Regions from separate parts of the Streptomyces sp. NPDC088553 genome, predicted to be linked through region 1. Evidence: riboswitches for the same ligand, from Rfam matches in the RefSeq annotation. Region 1 holds a riboswitch; the other holds the start of a gene.
What was found. A riboswitch is a leader RNA that binds a small molecule or an ion and turns the genes downstream of it on or off. The one in region 1 is predicted to bind cobalamin.
Positions count from the first base shown of each region.

Region 2: it holds a riboswitch for cobalamin, as region 1 does, so the genes downstream of both, cobN (cobaltochelatase subunit CobN) here and ACIP8Z_RS16170 (ABC transporter substrate-binding protein) in region 1, are expected to answer to the same signal.

Region 1 is NZ_JBIVMG010000004.1:687,509-695,307, forward strand. It holds gene ACIP8Z_RS16145 (PLP-dependent cysteine synthase family protein) at 1-681, opposite strand, end outside; gene ACIP8Z_RS16150 (MoaD/ThiS family protein) at 687-965, opposite strand; gene ACIP8Z_RS16155 (putative leader peptide) at 1,058-1,174, opposite strand; gene ACIP8Z_RS16160 (ABC transporter ATP-binding protein) at 1,219-2,004, opposite strand; gene ACIP8Z_RS16165 (FecCD family ABC transporter permease) at 2,001-3,134, opposite strand; gene ACIP8Z_RS16170 (ABC transporter substrate-binding protein) at 3,131-4,120, opposite strand; cobalamin riboswitch at 4,162-4,295, opposite strand; gene ACIP8Z_RS16175 (M67 family metallopeptidase) at 4,289-4,717, opposite strand; gene ACIP8Z_RS16180 (amino acid permease) at 4,841-6,268, opposite strand; gene ACIP8Z_RS16185 (DUF2017 domain-containing protein) at 6,613-7,194, opposite strand; gene clpS (ATP-dependent Clp protease adapter ClpS) at 7,194-7,499, opposite strand; gene ACIP8Z_RS16195 (nicotinate phosphoribosyltransferase) at 7,611-7,799, shown strand, end outside.
Region 2 is NZ_JBIVMG010000006.1:408,460-416,258, forward strand. It holds gene ACIP8Z_RS22475 (cobalamin biosynthesis protein CobG) at 1-976, opposite strand, end outside; cobalamin riboswitch at 1,230-1,378, shown strand; gene cobN (cobaltochelatase subunit CobN) at 1,457-5,068, shown strand; gene abc-f (ribosomal protection-like ABC-F family protein) at 5,073-6,680, opposite strand; gene ACIP8Z_RS22490 (DoxX family protein) at 6,926-7,273, opposite strand; gene ACIP8Z_RS22495 (MarR family winged helix-turn-helix transcriptional regulator) at 7,366-7,799, shown strand, end outside.

The DNA.
Region 1 (7,799 bases):
GACGGAGGCGTCGTACAGCTCCGGTACGAAGCCCTCGTCGAGGTTCCGGAGGCCGTAGACGAGGTCGTCGTACCGCGGCTCGGCGGCGACGATCTTGACGTCGGGCTTCTGCTCACGCAGGTAGCGGCCGACGCCCATGAGGGTGCCGGTGGTGCCGAGGCCCGCCACGAAGTGGGTGATGGAGGGCAGGTCGGCGAGGATCTCGGGGCCGGTGGTGGCGTAGTGGGCGCCCGCGTTGTGCGGGTTGCCGTACTGGTAGAGCATCACCCAGGTCGGGTTCTCGGCGGCGATCTCCTTGGCGACGCGTACCGCCGTGTTCGATCCGCCCGCCGCGGGGGACGAGATGATCTCGGCGCCCCACATGGAGAGCAGCTGGCGGCGCTCTTCGCTGGTGTTCTCGGGCATGACGCAGACGATGCGGTAGCCCTTGAGCTTGGCGGCCATGGCCAGGGAGATGCCGGTGTTGCCGCTGGTCGGCTCCAGGATGGTGCAGCCGGGGGTGAGACGGCCGTCCTTCTCCGCCTGCTCGATCATGTGGAGCGCGGGGCGGTCCTTGACCGAGCCGGTCGGGTTGCGGTCCTCCAGCTTCGCCCAGATGCGGACGTCGTCCGAGGGCGAGAGCCGGGGGAGGCGGACGAGCGGCGTGTTGCCGACCGCCGCCAGCGAGGAGTCGTAGCGCATGTGGATCAGACCATGCCACCGGCGACGGCCGGCAGGATCGTGACGTTGTCGCCGTCGGTGAGCTTGGTGTCGATGCCGTCGAGGAAGCGGACGTCCTCGTCGTTGAGGTACACGTTGACGAAGCGGCGGAGCTTGCCGCCGTCGACGATGCGGGCCTCGATCCCGGTGTGGCGCGACTCCAGGTCGGCGAAGAGCTCGGCGAGGGTGGCACCGCTGCCCTCGACGGCCTTCTCGCCGTCGGTGTAGGTGCGGAGGATGGTCGGGATGCGGACCTCGATGGCCATGGCGTGGGCTCCTGTCGGAAGTGGCGTGATGGGCGCGCTGCTGGGGCCCCCGCGCGGAGGGGGGTCGTACGTAAGTGCGCTCGGCCGGTCGCTCAGAGCGCAGCGCGGGACGAACAGATCGCGCTGGCGAGGCGGCACAGGTCGACGTGCAGGCGCGCGACGAGCAGGACTGTGCCCGGTGTCTCTTCGCTCACGTCGTGGGAAACCATGGGCTCATCGTATCGATTCCCGGTCCGGGTTTCGGAATGTGATCTCACATGGTGGATGATTCCTGCCCGACTGCCGGACGGTGCTGGAAGAGGACGGTGGGGCTCCCCGTCCTGGGATGCGGGATGACCTCGGCATCCACCCCGTAGACGGCCTCCAGGAGGGCGGGGGTGAGGACCTCGGCGGGTGTGCCGCCGGTGACGAGCCTTCCGCGCTCCAGGACGTAGATCCGGTCGCAGTACGCCCCCGCGAGGTTGAGGTCGTGCAGCGCGAGCAGGTTGGTGGTGCCCAGGGTACGGACGAGGGCGAGGACGTCGAGCTGGTGGCGGATGTCCAGGTGGTTGGTGGGTTCGTCGAGGACGAGGAGGGCCGGGTCCTGGACGAGGGCGCGGGCGACCAGGGCGCGTTGGCGTTCGCCGCCGGAGAGGGTGGGGTACGGGCGGTCGGCGAGGTCCGCGAGGCCGACGCGGGCGAGGGCGGCCTCGGCGCGCTCCCGGTCGGCACCGGTGTCGCCCTCCCAGAACCGTTTGTGCGGGGAGCGGCCGAGGGCGACGAGTTCGCCGACGGTGAGTTCGAATTCGAGGGTGCTGTCCTGGGGGACGGTGGCGACGCGGCGGGCGCGGGCCTTGGGGCCGAGGGCGTGGAGGTCGTCGCCGTCGAGGAGGGCGCGGCCCGACGTGGGGGTGAGGGTGCCGTAGACGCAGCGCAGGAGGGTGGTCTTGCCGCTGCCGTTGGGTCCGATGAGGCCGACGGTCTCGCCCGGGCGGACGGTGAGGTCGACGGAGCGGAGCCGGTTCTCGTACGAGAGGCCGTGCAGGCTCAGTTCGGTCACAACGGTGCTCCTTCCGGGCGGCGGCGCATCAGCCAGAGGAAGAACGGTCCGCCGGTGAGGGCGGTGAGGATGCCGACGGGGATGTCCTGGGGTGCGGCGACGGTCCGGGCGCCGAGGTCGGCGAGGACCAGGGCGAGCGCTCCGCCGAGCGCGGCGACCGGGAGGAGCCGGCGGTGCGGGGCGCCGACGGCGAGCCGGGCGGCGTGCGGGGCCATCAGGCCGACGAAGCCGACGGCTCCGCTGGCGGCGACCATGACGGCGGTGACGAGGGAGGCGAGGACGAAGACGGCGGCGCGGAAGCGGGCGGTGTCCAGGCCGAGAACGGTGGCGCCCTCCTCGCCGACGAGGAGCAGGTCGAGCGGGCGGGCGAGGGTGAGGAGGGCGCCGACGCCGACGACGAGGACGGCGGCGGGCAGGACCAGGGTGTCCCAGCGGGCGCTGCCGAGGCCGCCGAGGGACCAGTACATGGCCTCCTGGAACTGCTCCGGGCGTCCGGCGACGACCAGGAGCAGGGTGGCGAGGGCGGACAGGATGTAGGAGACGGCGACGCCGGCGAGGACGAGCCGGGTGCTGGTCAGGGTGCCGCCGCGGCGCGCGAGCCCGTAGACGAGGACGAGGGAGAGCAGGGCGCCCGCGAAGGCGCCGGCGGGCATGGCGAGCGTGGTGGTCACGCCTCCCACGAGGCCCGCTCCCCCGCCGGCGACCAGGACGAGGACGGCTCCGGCGGAGGCGCCGGAGGAGATCCCGAGGAGGAAGGGGTCGGCGAGCCGGTTGCGGACGAGGGCCTGGAGGACGGCGCCGACGACGGCGAGCCCGGCACCGACGACCACGCCGAGCAGGACCCGGGGCAGCCGTACGTCGAGGACGATCGTGCGGTACGGGGAGGGGTCGGCGGCGCGTCCGGTGAGGGCGTCGAGGACCTGGCCGGGCGGGATGCGGACGGAGCCGAGGGCGAGCGAGGCGGTCGCGGCGGTGGCCAGGGCGAGCAGGAGCCCGGCGACGACGACCGCGTACCGCACCGTCCCGCCCCCCGTCCGCGGGGGCGGACCCGGTCGCCCGGCGCCGGCACCCGCGGGCCGGGCGGACGGCCCGGGCCGCACGGACCCCGCGGCGCGGGTCTCCGGGCTCATCGGGTCGGGTGGAGCTGGGCCGCCAGCTTGTCGACGGCCGCGGGGACGCGGACGCCGAGAACGGTGTCGGAGAGCGGCATCACGGCGAACCGGCGGTTCTTGATCGCGGGCACGTCCTTGAGGGCCGGGTCGTCGAGGAGCCGCTTCTTCTTCTGTTCGACGGTGGTGGAGCCGTAGTCGTAGATGACGACGACCTCGGGCTTGCGGGCGACGACCTGTTCCCAGGTGGCGTCGCCGAAGGCCTTGTCGAGGTCGGCGAAGACGTTCCGGCCGCCGGCGCGGGTGATGAGCTCGTTGCCGATGCCCTTGCCGCCGGCGGTGAAGGCGGTCTTGTCGCCGCTGTCGTAGACGAAGACGGAGACGGGCGCGGTGCCCTTGAGGCGCTTCTCGGTGGCGGCGACGGTGGTCCGCGCCTCCCGGACCCACTTCCCGGCCCGGTCGGGCACGCCGAAGGTCCGGCCGATCTCGTCGACTTCGCGGTAGAGGTCGTCGACGGAGGGCGAACCGGACGGGCAGTACTCGGTGTTGAGCCGGGTGTCGATGCCCGCCCGCTTCAGGTCGTCGCGGCCGCGGCCGTCCTTGCTCGCGAACGCGGAGGAGTAACCGCCGTAGACGAAGTCGGGGTTCGCGGCGAGCAGGGCCTCCTTGGAGGGGTACTCCTTCGCGAGGACGGGGACGGAGTCGTACGCCTTCTTGTAGGCGGGGAGGATCGCGTCGTCGAGGTAGGCGGTGCCGACGAGGGACTTCTCCAGGCCGAGGGCGAGCATGACCTCGGTGACGTGCTGGTTCATGGTGACCGCGCGCTGCGGCGGGGCCTTGAAGGTGGTCGTCACACCGCAGTTGGAGACGGTGTACGGGAATCCCGGGGCGGCCTTGGCGGCGGGCGTCTCCGTCGCGGGGGCCGAGCAGGCGGCGAGCAGCGGGAGCAGGGCGGCGGCGGACAGCAGGGGCGTCAGGGGCAGCCGGGTGCGGCGGGGCCAGGACATGGCGGAAGGTGCCTCCTCCGGGGATTTCCACGTCCCCGATCGGTGGTGAGAAGGCGGCAGGTCAGTTCCTGGCTCCCGTCTCCCGGAGGAGGCGGTCACAGTGGCGGGACCGTGCCGGATTCGCACCGGCTTCCTGGGTCCTGCCGCCCGTAGGTCCCGGTCAGTGTCTCAGGCGTCGTACTCCTCGACGACCTTGACCTCTTCCTCGGTCACGACGCCCTCGACGATGGTGAAGGAGCGGAACTGGAAGGGGCCGGCGCCGTCGCTGTCCGCGGTGGAGACGAGGACGTAGTGGGCCTGGGGCTCGTTGGCGTACGAGATGTCCGTGCGGGACGGGTAGGCCTCGGTCGCGGTGTGCGAGTGGTAGACGATGACGGGCTCCTCGTCCCGGTCGTCCATCTCGCGGTAGAGCTTGAGCAGGTCCGCGGAGTCGAACTCGTAGAAGGTGGGCGAGCGGGCGGCGTTGAGCATCGGGATGAACCGCTCGGGGCGGCCGGTGCCGGCCGGGCCCGCGACGACGCCGCAGGCCTCGTCGGGGTGGTCCGCGCGGGAGTGTTCCACGATCTGGTCGTACAGGGCCCGGGTGATGGTCAGCATGCCGACAGGATAAGCCGACGGGCCGTTCCGTACCGGGGAGTGGTACGGAACGGCCCGTATGCCGAGACGATCGAGGTCAGGCCCGTTTGGGGACGGCCCGGGGCGATCGCCCGTGGGGTCCGGTCAGGACCGCTTGGCGAAGGCGGCGCCCTCGGGGTTGCGGGACTTCAGGACCAGGTAGGAGACGCCGAGGATGAGACCCCAGACGGGGGCGGCGTACAGCGAGACCCGGGCGCCCTCGTCGATGCCCATCATCACGATGACCATGCCGATGAAGAGGAGCGCGAACCAGCTGGTGTACGGGGCTCCGGGAGCCTTGAAGGTGGACTCGGGGAGCTCGCCGCGGTTGGCCTTGGCCCGGTAGCGGATCTGGCAGACGAGGATCATGATCCAGGCCCACATGCCGGAGATGGTGGCGAAGGAGACGACGTACTCGAAGGCCTTGCCCGGGGCGACGTAGTTGATCCAGACGCCGACCAGCATCAGCGAGGCCGAGAAGGTCAGGCCGAGCAGCGGGGTGCCGCTCTTGGTGAGCTTGGTGAAGACCTTCGGGCCCTGGCCGTTGAGCGCGAGGTCGCGCAGCATGCGGCCGGTGGAGTACATGCCCGAGTTGCAGGAGGACAGGGCGGCGGTCAGCACCACGAAGTTGACGATGGCGGCGCCGACGCCGAGGCCCATCTTCTCGAAGGCGGCGACGAACGGGGAGACGCCCGGCTGGAACTCGGTCCACGGGACGACCGACAGGATCATGATCAGCGCGCCGACGTAGAAGACGGCGATGCGCCACGGCACGGTGTTGATGGCCTTGGGCAGGACGGTCTTCGGGTCCTTGGACTCGCCGGCGGTGACGCCGACCAGCTCGACCGCGAGGAACGCGAACATGACGATCTGCAGGGTCATCAGCGTGTTGCCGATGCCGGTGGGGAAGAAGCCGCCCTGGTCCCACAGGTGGGTCACGGAGGCGGTGTCGCCGGCGTCGGAGAAGCCGATGGTGAGGATGCCGGCGCAGATCAGGATCATGCCGATGATGGCGGTGACCTTGACCATGGAGAACCAGAACTCCAGCTCGCCGAAGAGCTTCACGGAGATCAGGTTGGCGCCGTACAGGACGAACGTGAAGACCAGCGCGGAGATCCACTGCGGGATGTCCCACCAGTACGTCATATAGGTGGCCGCGGCGGTGACTTCGGTGATGCCGGTGACGACCCAGAAGAGCCAGTACGTCCAGCCGGTCACGAAGCCCCAGAACGGGCCGACGAACTCCCGTGCGTACTCCGCGAAGGAGCCGGACACGGGGCGGTACATGAGGAGCTCGCCGAGGGCGCGCATGATGAAGAAGATGACCAGGCCCGCGATGGCGTACGCGAGGATCAGGCTGGGCCCCGCCTTGGCGATGGCCTTGCCGGCGCCGAGGAAGAGGCCGGTGCCGATGGCACCGCCGATCGCGATCATCTGGATCTGCCGGGCGCCGAGGCCACGCTGGTAGCCCTCGCCGCCGTCCACGGCCCCGTCGGTGCCGTCGTGCTGCTTGTCGACCTGCACAGAGGTCATGGTGGTGCGCCTTTCTCCATGCTGATCCGCGCGACTGCGAGTGCGTCTGCCGCGGATCAGATCCTGATCCCCCCGGATGTGGATGGAGTGCTACCGGCGGTCAGCCGGTCAAAGCGCCCTCGGGAACAGGGGTGGCGTCCCCGAGCGGTCGTGAAGATTTATCACGGGCTGACGCGCGATCGAGGGAGTTGCGTGTGGCGCACGCCACATCAATCGGCGGGCGAAAGGGATTCAAGACGCCAAAGCGGACGCTCTGATAACGCATTCGTTATCCGGATTTGAGCGTCCGCTGAGCGAACACCCCCTCACGGAGGGGTGTCCGGAGGGGGTGGCCGTCAGGACCGTCAGGACATCAGGGTCTCGACGAGGGACTCCTGGAGCGCTCCCAGCCAGAGGTACGCCATCACCATCGGCTTGCGCGGGTCGGAGTCCGGCAGCCGGTACAGCTGCTCGCCCTCCTCGTCGGTGACCTCCAGGCGGGTGCCGATGGTCAGCCGGAGGTCGTTGAGCGCGCCGAGCCAGGCGCGGGACTCGTCCGGGGTCAGCTTCAGGACGGCGCCGCCCTCGCCCGCCGCGTCGGCGGAGAGCGCGTCGAGGGCGCGGACGACGACGAGGGCGTCCTCGCGCTTGCGGGCCCGCAGGTCGTTCTCGGTGAAGCGGCGGAAGTCGGAGGCGGCCGCGCGCAGCTCCTCGCTGTCGTCCCCGTACGCGTCGGGGAAGAGGCGCTTGAGGGCAGGGTCGGACGGCGGCTTGCTGGGGCCCTCGGCGAAGAGCGCGGCCAGCGGGTCGGCGTCCTTGGCGGGCTCGTCGCCCGGTCCGATCAGCTCCATGAGCTGGACGGCGAGGGAGCGGAGGATGGAGATCTCGACGTCGTCGAGGGCGACGGCCGCGCCGCCGCCGGGCAGGTTCTCGAAGCGGCCGGCCATCAGCCGCGGTCCTGGGTGAGGGTCGCCCAGAGGCCGTAGCCGTGCATCGCCTGCACGTCGCGCTCCATCTCCTCGCGGGTGCCGCTGGAGACCACCGCGCGGCCCTTGTGGTGCACGTCGAGCATCAGCTTGTGCGCCTTGTCCTTGGAGTAGCCGAAGTACGCCTGGAAGACGTAGGTCACGTAGCTCATCAGGTTGACCGGATCGTTGTGCACGAGGGTCACCCAGGGCACGTCGGGTTCGACGACCGCGGAGACCTCCTCGGCCGATTCCGTACGTTCGATCTCAATAGGCGCGACGCTCACTCACCCCATGCTGCCACCCCGGAGGGCCCGTCGCACAAACGGGTCACCTGCCCGTCACCCGCTCGCGCCACTATTCGTCACTCTGACGATTTCTGCGCTAGCATCGCTGACATGAACGCTGCGGACCTTGGGCTGCCGGTGGACGTGCCGTCGACCGCGCTCTTCACCGATCAGTACGAGCTGACCATGCTCCAGGCGGCCCTCCGGGGCGGCACCGCCGACCGACGCTCGGTCTTCGAGGTCTTCACCCGGCGACTGCCCGAGGGCCGGCGCTACGGCGTCCTCGCGGGCGTCGGCCGG
Region 2 (7,799 bases), on a different contig from region 1:
CGGTGACACCGGCCCAGGGGGAGCCGGGGCGGGTGATGAGGCCGGCCGCGTCGAGGGCGGGCAGCCGGTCGGCGCCGGCCCCGGCCACGACGACCCCGCGCCAGGGGGTCAGGCGGACCTCATCGGCGGGGAGCAGCGCCCGGAGCTGGGCGGCGGTGAGGCGGCCGAGCGGGGCGAGTACGGAGAGGGCGGCGGGCCCGAGGACGCCGGGGGAGGGCGGAGGGCCCTGGGGGAGTTCCGGCGCGGGTACGGGTCGCGCCGTCACCCCCGACTCCGCCGGGTCCACCGCGTACCCCTCCGGGAGTTCCCGGACCCGCCAGGCCCCGGTTCCGGCCTCCCGTGCCGCGGCCAGGAACCCGCCCGCCACCGCCAGGGCCGCGCCGGGCGCGTCGGAGCCAGCGAGCCGGACGGCTCGCCCGCCGACGTGCAGCTCCGCCTCTCCGCCCCGCACTGCGACCAAGGTCACATCCCCGCCGAGCCTGGCGACATCGCCGCGCCCGTCATCGAGGACGAAGAGGAAGCGGCCGGAAAGGGCCGCCGCCCAGGGCGCGGAGCGGAGGTGGGCGTCCAGCTCGCGGGCCCACAACTGCACGTCGGCGGCGCCGAGTCCGTCGAGGCCCGAGGCCGGGGAGGCGACGATGTTGCGGACGCGTTCGTGGGTGGGGGAGGGCAGCAGGCCCGCCTCGCCGAGGAGCGCCGCCAGCTCGGCCCCGCAGTCGTCGGCGAGGCCGCGCAGCTCGGCGTTGCCGCGCGAGGTGATGCTGAGCCGTCCGTCGCCCAGGGTCTCCGCCGCGTCCGCCAGAGTCTCGACCTGACGTGGCGTCAAGCGACCTCCGGGCAGACGGAGTCGGGCGAGGCGGCCGTCGTCGGCGGAGTGCAGGCGCAGCGCCCCGGGGCACGCGTCGCCACGGTCCCGTATGCGAGGTTCGCCCGGGTCGGGCGTCGGGGGCGGGGTGGGCGGCATGGCGGCGAGCATACCGACGGGCCCCCGGTCGGCCACCGGGCGCGATCCGGCCGCCAGTGCGGCCCGCCCTCCGACCGCGGCCCGCCCTCCGACCGCGGGCCGGCCTCCGACCGCGGGCCGGCCGACGCGGTGGCCGGCCGAGGCCGGAGGCCGGTCCGGCCGCGGTCGGGAACGGGGGTTCCGTCCGCCGGGCGATCCGCAGCGTGATCCCGCAGTGTGATCCGGCCGACTCCCTCACCCGACCCGGGCCGTCGACCGCACGATCTACTATGCAGACGGCATGGGGTCCCAGGACCCCGGGGAGGAAGCCCGGTGAGAATCCGGCGCGGTCCCGCCACTGTGAGCCGGCCCGGCTGCGCGTCCGCGCGATCCCGGGCCCGGTGAGTCAGGAACTCCCTTCCCCAAGCTCTCGGCTTCGCTCGAGCAAGGGGAGGCCCCAACCCATACGACCACCCGGGGCGCGGACAACCCCGAGGAAGGCCTGCGCTCGCCATGCTTCTGCTGCTGTCGCACTCCGACACCGACCTGCTCAGCGCCCGCGCGGCCGGCGGCCCGGTGGAGTACCGCTTCGCCAACCCCGCCCGTCTCCCCCTCGCCGACCTCACCGGCCTCCTGGCCGACGCCGAGCTCGTCGTCGTACGGCTCCTCGGCGGCCTCCGTTCCTGGGAGGAGGGCCTCGACGCGGTGCGCGCGGCCGGAAAGCCGATGGTCGTCCTCAGCGGCGAACAGGCCCCCGACGCGCAGCTGATGGAGGCGTCCACCGTCCCCGTCGGCGTCGCCACCGAGGCGCACGCCTACCTGGCGCACGGCGGCCCCGCGAACCTGGAGCAGCTGGCCCGCTTCCTCTCCGACACCGTCCTGCTCACCGGGCACGGCTTCGAGTCCCCGGCGGCCGCCCCCACCTGGGGCCCGCTGAAGCGCGCCGCACGCACGACGGCCGGCCCGACCGTCGCCGTGCTCTACTACCGCGCCCACCACATGAGCGGGAACACCGCCTTCGTCGACGCGCTCTGCGCCGCGATCGAGGACGCCGGCGCCCAGGCCCTCCCGCTGTACGTGGCCTCCCTGCGCGCCCCCGAGCCGGAGCTGCTCGACCGGCTCCGTACCGCCGACGCGATCGTCACCACCGTCCTCGCGGCGGGCGGCACCAAGCCCGCCGAGGCGCAGGCCGGCGGCGACGAGGAGGCCTGGGACGCGGGCGCGCTGGCCGCGCTTGACGTGCCGATCCTGCAGGCGCTGTGCCTGACCGGTTCGCGCGCCGCCTGGGAGGAGAACGACGAGGGTCTCTCCCCGCTGGACGCCGCGAGCCAGGTCGCCGTCCCCGAGTTCGACGGCCGGCTCATCACCGTGCCGTTCTCCTTCAAGGAGATCGACGAGGACGGGCTGCCCGCGTACGTCGCCGACGCCGAGCGCGCGGCCCGCGTCGCCGGGATCGCCGTCCGGCACGCCCGGCTCCGGCACATCCCGAACGCCGAGAAGAAGCTGGCGCTGGTCCTCTCCGCGTACCCGACGAAGCACTCCCGCATCGGCAACGCCGTCGGCCTCGACACCCCCGCCTCCGCCGTCTCGCTGCTGCGCCGCCTCCGCGCGGAGGGGTACGACTTCGGGCCCGTCGAGGACCTTCCCGGCCTGGTCTCCGGCGACGGCGACGAGCTGATCTACGCCCTCATCGAGGCCGGCGGCCACGACCAGGACTGGCTGACGGAGGAGCAGCTCGCCAAGAACCCGGTCCGCATCCCGGCCGCCGACTACAAGCGCTGGTACGCGACGCTCCCCGAGGAGCTGCGGACCCATGTCGAGGAGCACTGGGGCCCCGCGCCCGGCGAGATGTTCCTGGACCGTTCGCGCAACCCCGAGGGCGACATCGTCCTCGCGGCCCTCCGCCGCGGGAACCTGCTGATCCTCATTCAGCCTCCGCGCGGCTTCGGCGAGAACCCGATCGCGATCTACCACGACCCCGATCTCCCGCCGTCCCACCACTACCTGGCCGCCTACCGCTGGATCGCGGCCCGCGCCGAGGACGGCGGCTTCGGCGCCGACGCCATGGTGCACCTGGGCAAGCACGGCAACCTGGAGTGGCTGCCCGGCAAGAACGCCGGCCTGTCCGCCGCCTGCGGCCCCGACGCGGCCCTCGGCGACATCCCGCTGATCTACCCGTTCCTGGTCAACGACCCGGGCGAGGGCACCCAGGCCAAGCGCCGTGTGCACGCCACGCTCGTCGACCACCTGGTGCCGCCGATGGCCCGCGCCGACTCGTACGGCGACATCGCGCGCCTGGAGCAGCTGCTCGACGAGTACGCGCAGATCTCCTCCATGGACCCGGCGAAGCTGCCCGCGATCCGCGCCCAGATCTGGACGCTGATCCAGGCCGCCAAGCTCGACCACGACCTGGGGCTCGAACAGCGCCCCGAGGACGACGGCTTCGACGACTTCCTGCTGCACGTCGACGGCTGGCTGTGCGAGGTCAAGGACGCCCAGATCCGCGACGGTCTGCACGTCCTCGGCGGAGCCCCGGAGGGCGAGGCCCGGGTCAACCTGGTCCTCTCGATCCTGCGCGCCCGCCAGATCTGGGGCGGCACGCAGGCCCTGCCCGGTCTGCGCGAGGCCCTCGGTCTCGACGAGTCGGCCGCGACCCGCACCACCGCCGACGAGGCGGAGGCGAAGGCCCGCGAGCTCGTCGAGGCGATGGAGGCGGCGGACTGGTCCGTGGACGCGGTCCCCTCGGTCGCCGCCGCGTACGGCTCCGAGGTGCACGCCGTGCTCCGCTTCGCCTGCGAGCAGGTCGTGCCGCGGCTGGCCGCCACCACCGACGAGCTCAGCCACGCCGTGCACGCCCTGAACGGCGGCTTCGTCCCGGCCGGCCCCTCCGGTTCGCCGCTGCGCGGCCTGGTCAACGTCCTGCCGACCGGCCGGAACTTCTACTCGGTCGACCCGAAGGCCGTGCCGTCCCGGCTCGCCTGGGAGACCGGTCAGGCGCTCGCCGACTCGCTCCTGGAGCGCTACCGCACCGACAACGGCGAGTGGCCGACGTCCGTGGGCCTCTCCCTGTGGGGCACCAGCGCGATGCGCACCGCCGGCGACGACGTCGCCGAGGCGCTCGCCCTGCTGGGCGTCCGCCCGCTGTGGGACGAGGCCTCGCGCCGGGTGAACGGCCTGGAGCCGATCCCGCTCGCCGAGCTCGGCCGGCCGCGCGTCGATGTCACCCTGCGCATCTCGGGCTTCTTCCGTGACGCGTTCCCGCACGTCATCGGTCTCCTCGACGACGCCGTCCGCCTGGTCGCCGGTCTGGAGGGCGAGTCCGCGGAGGACAACTACGTCCGGGCGCACGCGCAGGCCGACCTCGCCGAGCACGGCGACGAGCGGCGCGCCACGACCCGGATCTTCGGCTCCCGGCCGGGCACCTACGGCGCGGGCATCCTCCAGCTGATCGACTCCCGCGACTGGCGCACCGACGCGGACCTCGCCGAGGTGTACACGGTGTGGGGCGGGTACGCGTACGGGCGCGGGCTCGAAGGCCGCCCGGCGCGCGCCGAGATGGAGACGGCGTACAAGCGGATCGCGGTGGCCGCGAAGAACACCGACACCCGCGAGCACGACATCGCCGACTCCGACGACTACTTCCAGTACCACGGCGGCATGGTGGCGACCGTCCGCGCGCTCAAGGGCACGGCCCCCGAGGCGTACATCGGCGACTCCACCCGCCCCGAGACCGTCCGCACCCGGACGCTCGTCGAGGAGACCTCCCGGGTCTTCCGCGCCCGTGTGGTCAACCCGCGCTGGATCGAGGCGATGCGCCGCCACGGCTACAAGGGCGCGTTCGAGCTGGCGGCGACCGTCGACTACCTCTTCGGGTACGACGCCACGACCGGCGTCGTCGCCGACTGGATGTACGACAAGCTCACCCAGGAGTACGTCCTCGACCCGGAGAACCAGGCCTTCCTGAAGGAGGCCAACCCGTGGGCCCTGCACGGCATCGCGGAGCGGCTCCTGGAGGCCGAGTCGCGCGGCATGTGGGAGAAGCCGGACCCGGAGACCCTGGCCGCGCTGCGCCAGGTGTTCCTGGAGACCGAGGGCGACCTCGAAGGCTCCGCCGACGAGGACTAGGTCCTCACGAGGACCAGGTCCTCATCAGGGCGGGGGCCGGTGCCAGTTCAAGGCGGCGGCCCCGGAAGCCCTCCCTGAGGCGCCGGTCGTGGGTGACCACGACCAGCGTGCCCGGGTAGTGCGCGAGCGCGGCCTCGATCTCCTCCACGAGCGCCGGGGCCAGATGGTTGGTCGGCTCGTCGAGGAGGAGCAGATCGGCCGGTTCGGTGACGAGACGCGCCAGTTCGAGTTTCCGGCGCTGTCCTGTCGACAGGTACCGGACCGGGGTCGTCAGGTCCCCGGCGGAGAAGAGACCGAGGGCGAGCAGTTCGTCCGTACGGTCCGCTCCGAAGGCCTCGCCCACCGTACGGGGGTCGGCGGGCGAGGCCGTCTCCTGACGGAGCACCCCCACCCGGGCCGGCACCTTCACCGTGCCCGTATCCGGGGCGAGTTCACCCGCGAGCACCTTCAGGAGGGTGCTCTTCCCGGCGCCGTTCGGCCCGGTGACCAGGAGTCGCCCGCCCGCGTCGAGGTGCAGGGCGTCGAGCCGGAGCCGGCCGTCCACGCGGACGTCGGCGAGGTCGACGGGGGCGCCTTCCCCGTCGAGCTCCGCGCGGAACCGCAGCGGTTCCGGGGGCGCCGGCACCGGGTCGGTGGTCAGCCGGGCGAGCCGCTCGCGGGCGGCCCGAATGCGGCTCATCGCCCCGTGCGCCCGTGACCGGGCCCGGAACGCACCCGCCCCGCTGAACGAGGCCGGTGCCTTGCGCGGGATGGCCGAGAAACGGTCGATGTTCGTGTCGGCGAGCGCTCTGTACCGGGCGAGCTCGGCCTTCCACTCCTCGTACTCCCGCTGTCTGCTGGCCCGTTCGGCGGCGCGTCCGGCGAGATAGCCGCTGTAGCCGTTGCCGTAGCGGCGGACGGTGTGGCGGTCCTCGTCGACCTCCAGGACGGCGGTGGTGACCCGGTCGAGGAAGACCCGGTCGTGGGAGACGGCGACGACCGTGCCCCGGTGGGCGCGCAGCCGCTCCTCCAGCCAGGCCACGGCCTGGTCGTCGAGGTCGTTGGTCGGCTCGTCGAGCAGCAGCAGTTCGGGTTCGGCGGCGAGGACGGCGGCGAGCGCGAGCCGCGACCGCTGTCCGCCCGAGAGGGTGCCCAGGAGGCGGGCCCGGTCGAGCGGGCCGGGTTCGCCGAGCCGCCGGAGCGTGGTCTCGACCCGCCGGTCGGCCCCGGCGCCGCCCCGCGCCTCGTAGGCGGCGAGCAGCTCCGCGTACCCGGCGAGGTCACCGGTCCCGGCGAGCTCCGCCTCGGCCGCCCGGATCGCCCGCTCCAGCTCCCGTACGTCCGCGAGCACGTGGTCGACGGCGTCACCGACGGTCGCGGTCGGGGGCAGGTCCAGGGTCTGGGCGAGGTGGCCGAGGCCGCCGGGGGACTCGACGGTCACCGTGCCGTCGTCGGCGGTCTCCAGACCGGCGAGGAGCCGGAGGAGGGTGGACTTCCCGGAGCCGTTGTCGCCGACGACGCCGAGGCGTTCACCGGGGCGGACGGTCAGGGAGACCCGGTCCAGCACGACCCGGTGCCGGCCGTGCCGGTCGTCGTAGCGCTTGCTGACGTCGGTGAGTTGGACACGGAACAAGGGCGATCTCCTGTACGTCGACGACGGATCGGAGCGAGATAGAGACGATACGTCTCGTCTCACCTCGTCGACGGTACGCCAGTCGCGACCCCTGCGCAAGACGTTCCGTCTCGTTGGGCTGGAGGTGTCGGGTCGGGAGCGCCGGGCGGGGTGCCGGGTAGGGGCGACAGGCGGGGAGTGCCGGAGGGGCGCCGGGTCGGGAGCGCCGGGCCGTGAGCGTCGGACCGTGAGCGTCGGACCGTGAGTCAGGCCGAGGCCGTGCGCAGCACCAGCGCGGCTATCGCGAGCAGGGTGATGACCACGACCGGCGCCACCTCGTAGTCCTTCGCCCGCAGGTGGGTGATCAAGGCGCCGATGAAGTAGAGCGCGACGCCGATCGCGGCCGCCCCGCCGAGCGCCGGCACCGCGAGCCCCGCGAGCAGGCCGAGCGCGCCCGCCGCCTTCAGGGTCGCGAGGCGGGGTAGCCAGGACTCCGGCACGTCGAGCTTGGTCATGCTGCCGACGATCTGCGGGTTGCGGGTGAAGGTCAGGAAGGCCGAGGCCGAGAGCGCGAGGGCGAGCAGCGCGGCGACGACGACATAACCGATGAACATGGACGTACTCCAATGATCCGAGTGCTGCAATCGTTGAACTCTATCAACGGTTTCCCTCGCTCCACAATAGGGCCGCTGCTACGGTGGACGACATGGCAGCTCTCCCGACCGACCGCCTCGGTTTCCTCCTCTCCTTCCGCGGGGAACTCACCGGCGCGCGCATCCGCGCCGCCCTGGGCGTCGCCGGACTGCACCCGAGGAACGCGATGACGCTGATGCGGCTCGCCCCCGGGTCCATGAGCCAGCGCGAGCTGGCCGCCGCCATGGAGGTCGACCCCAGCCAACTGGTCGCGATCCTCAATGAACTGGAGTCGGAGGGGCTCGCCGAGCGCCGCCGCGACCCGGCCGACCGGCGCCGCCACATCGTGGAGATCACCGAGGCGGGCGCGGCCGCCCTGGACCGGGTCGACGCGGCCGTGAGCGCGGCCGAGCGCGAGCTCTTCGGCGACCTCACCGAAGCCGAACAGGTCCTGCTGCGCGGCCTGTTGGACCGGGTCGTCGTGGACCCGGCCGATCACGACTGCGA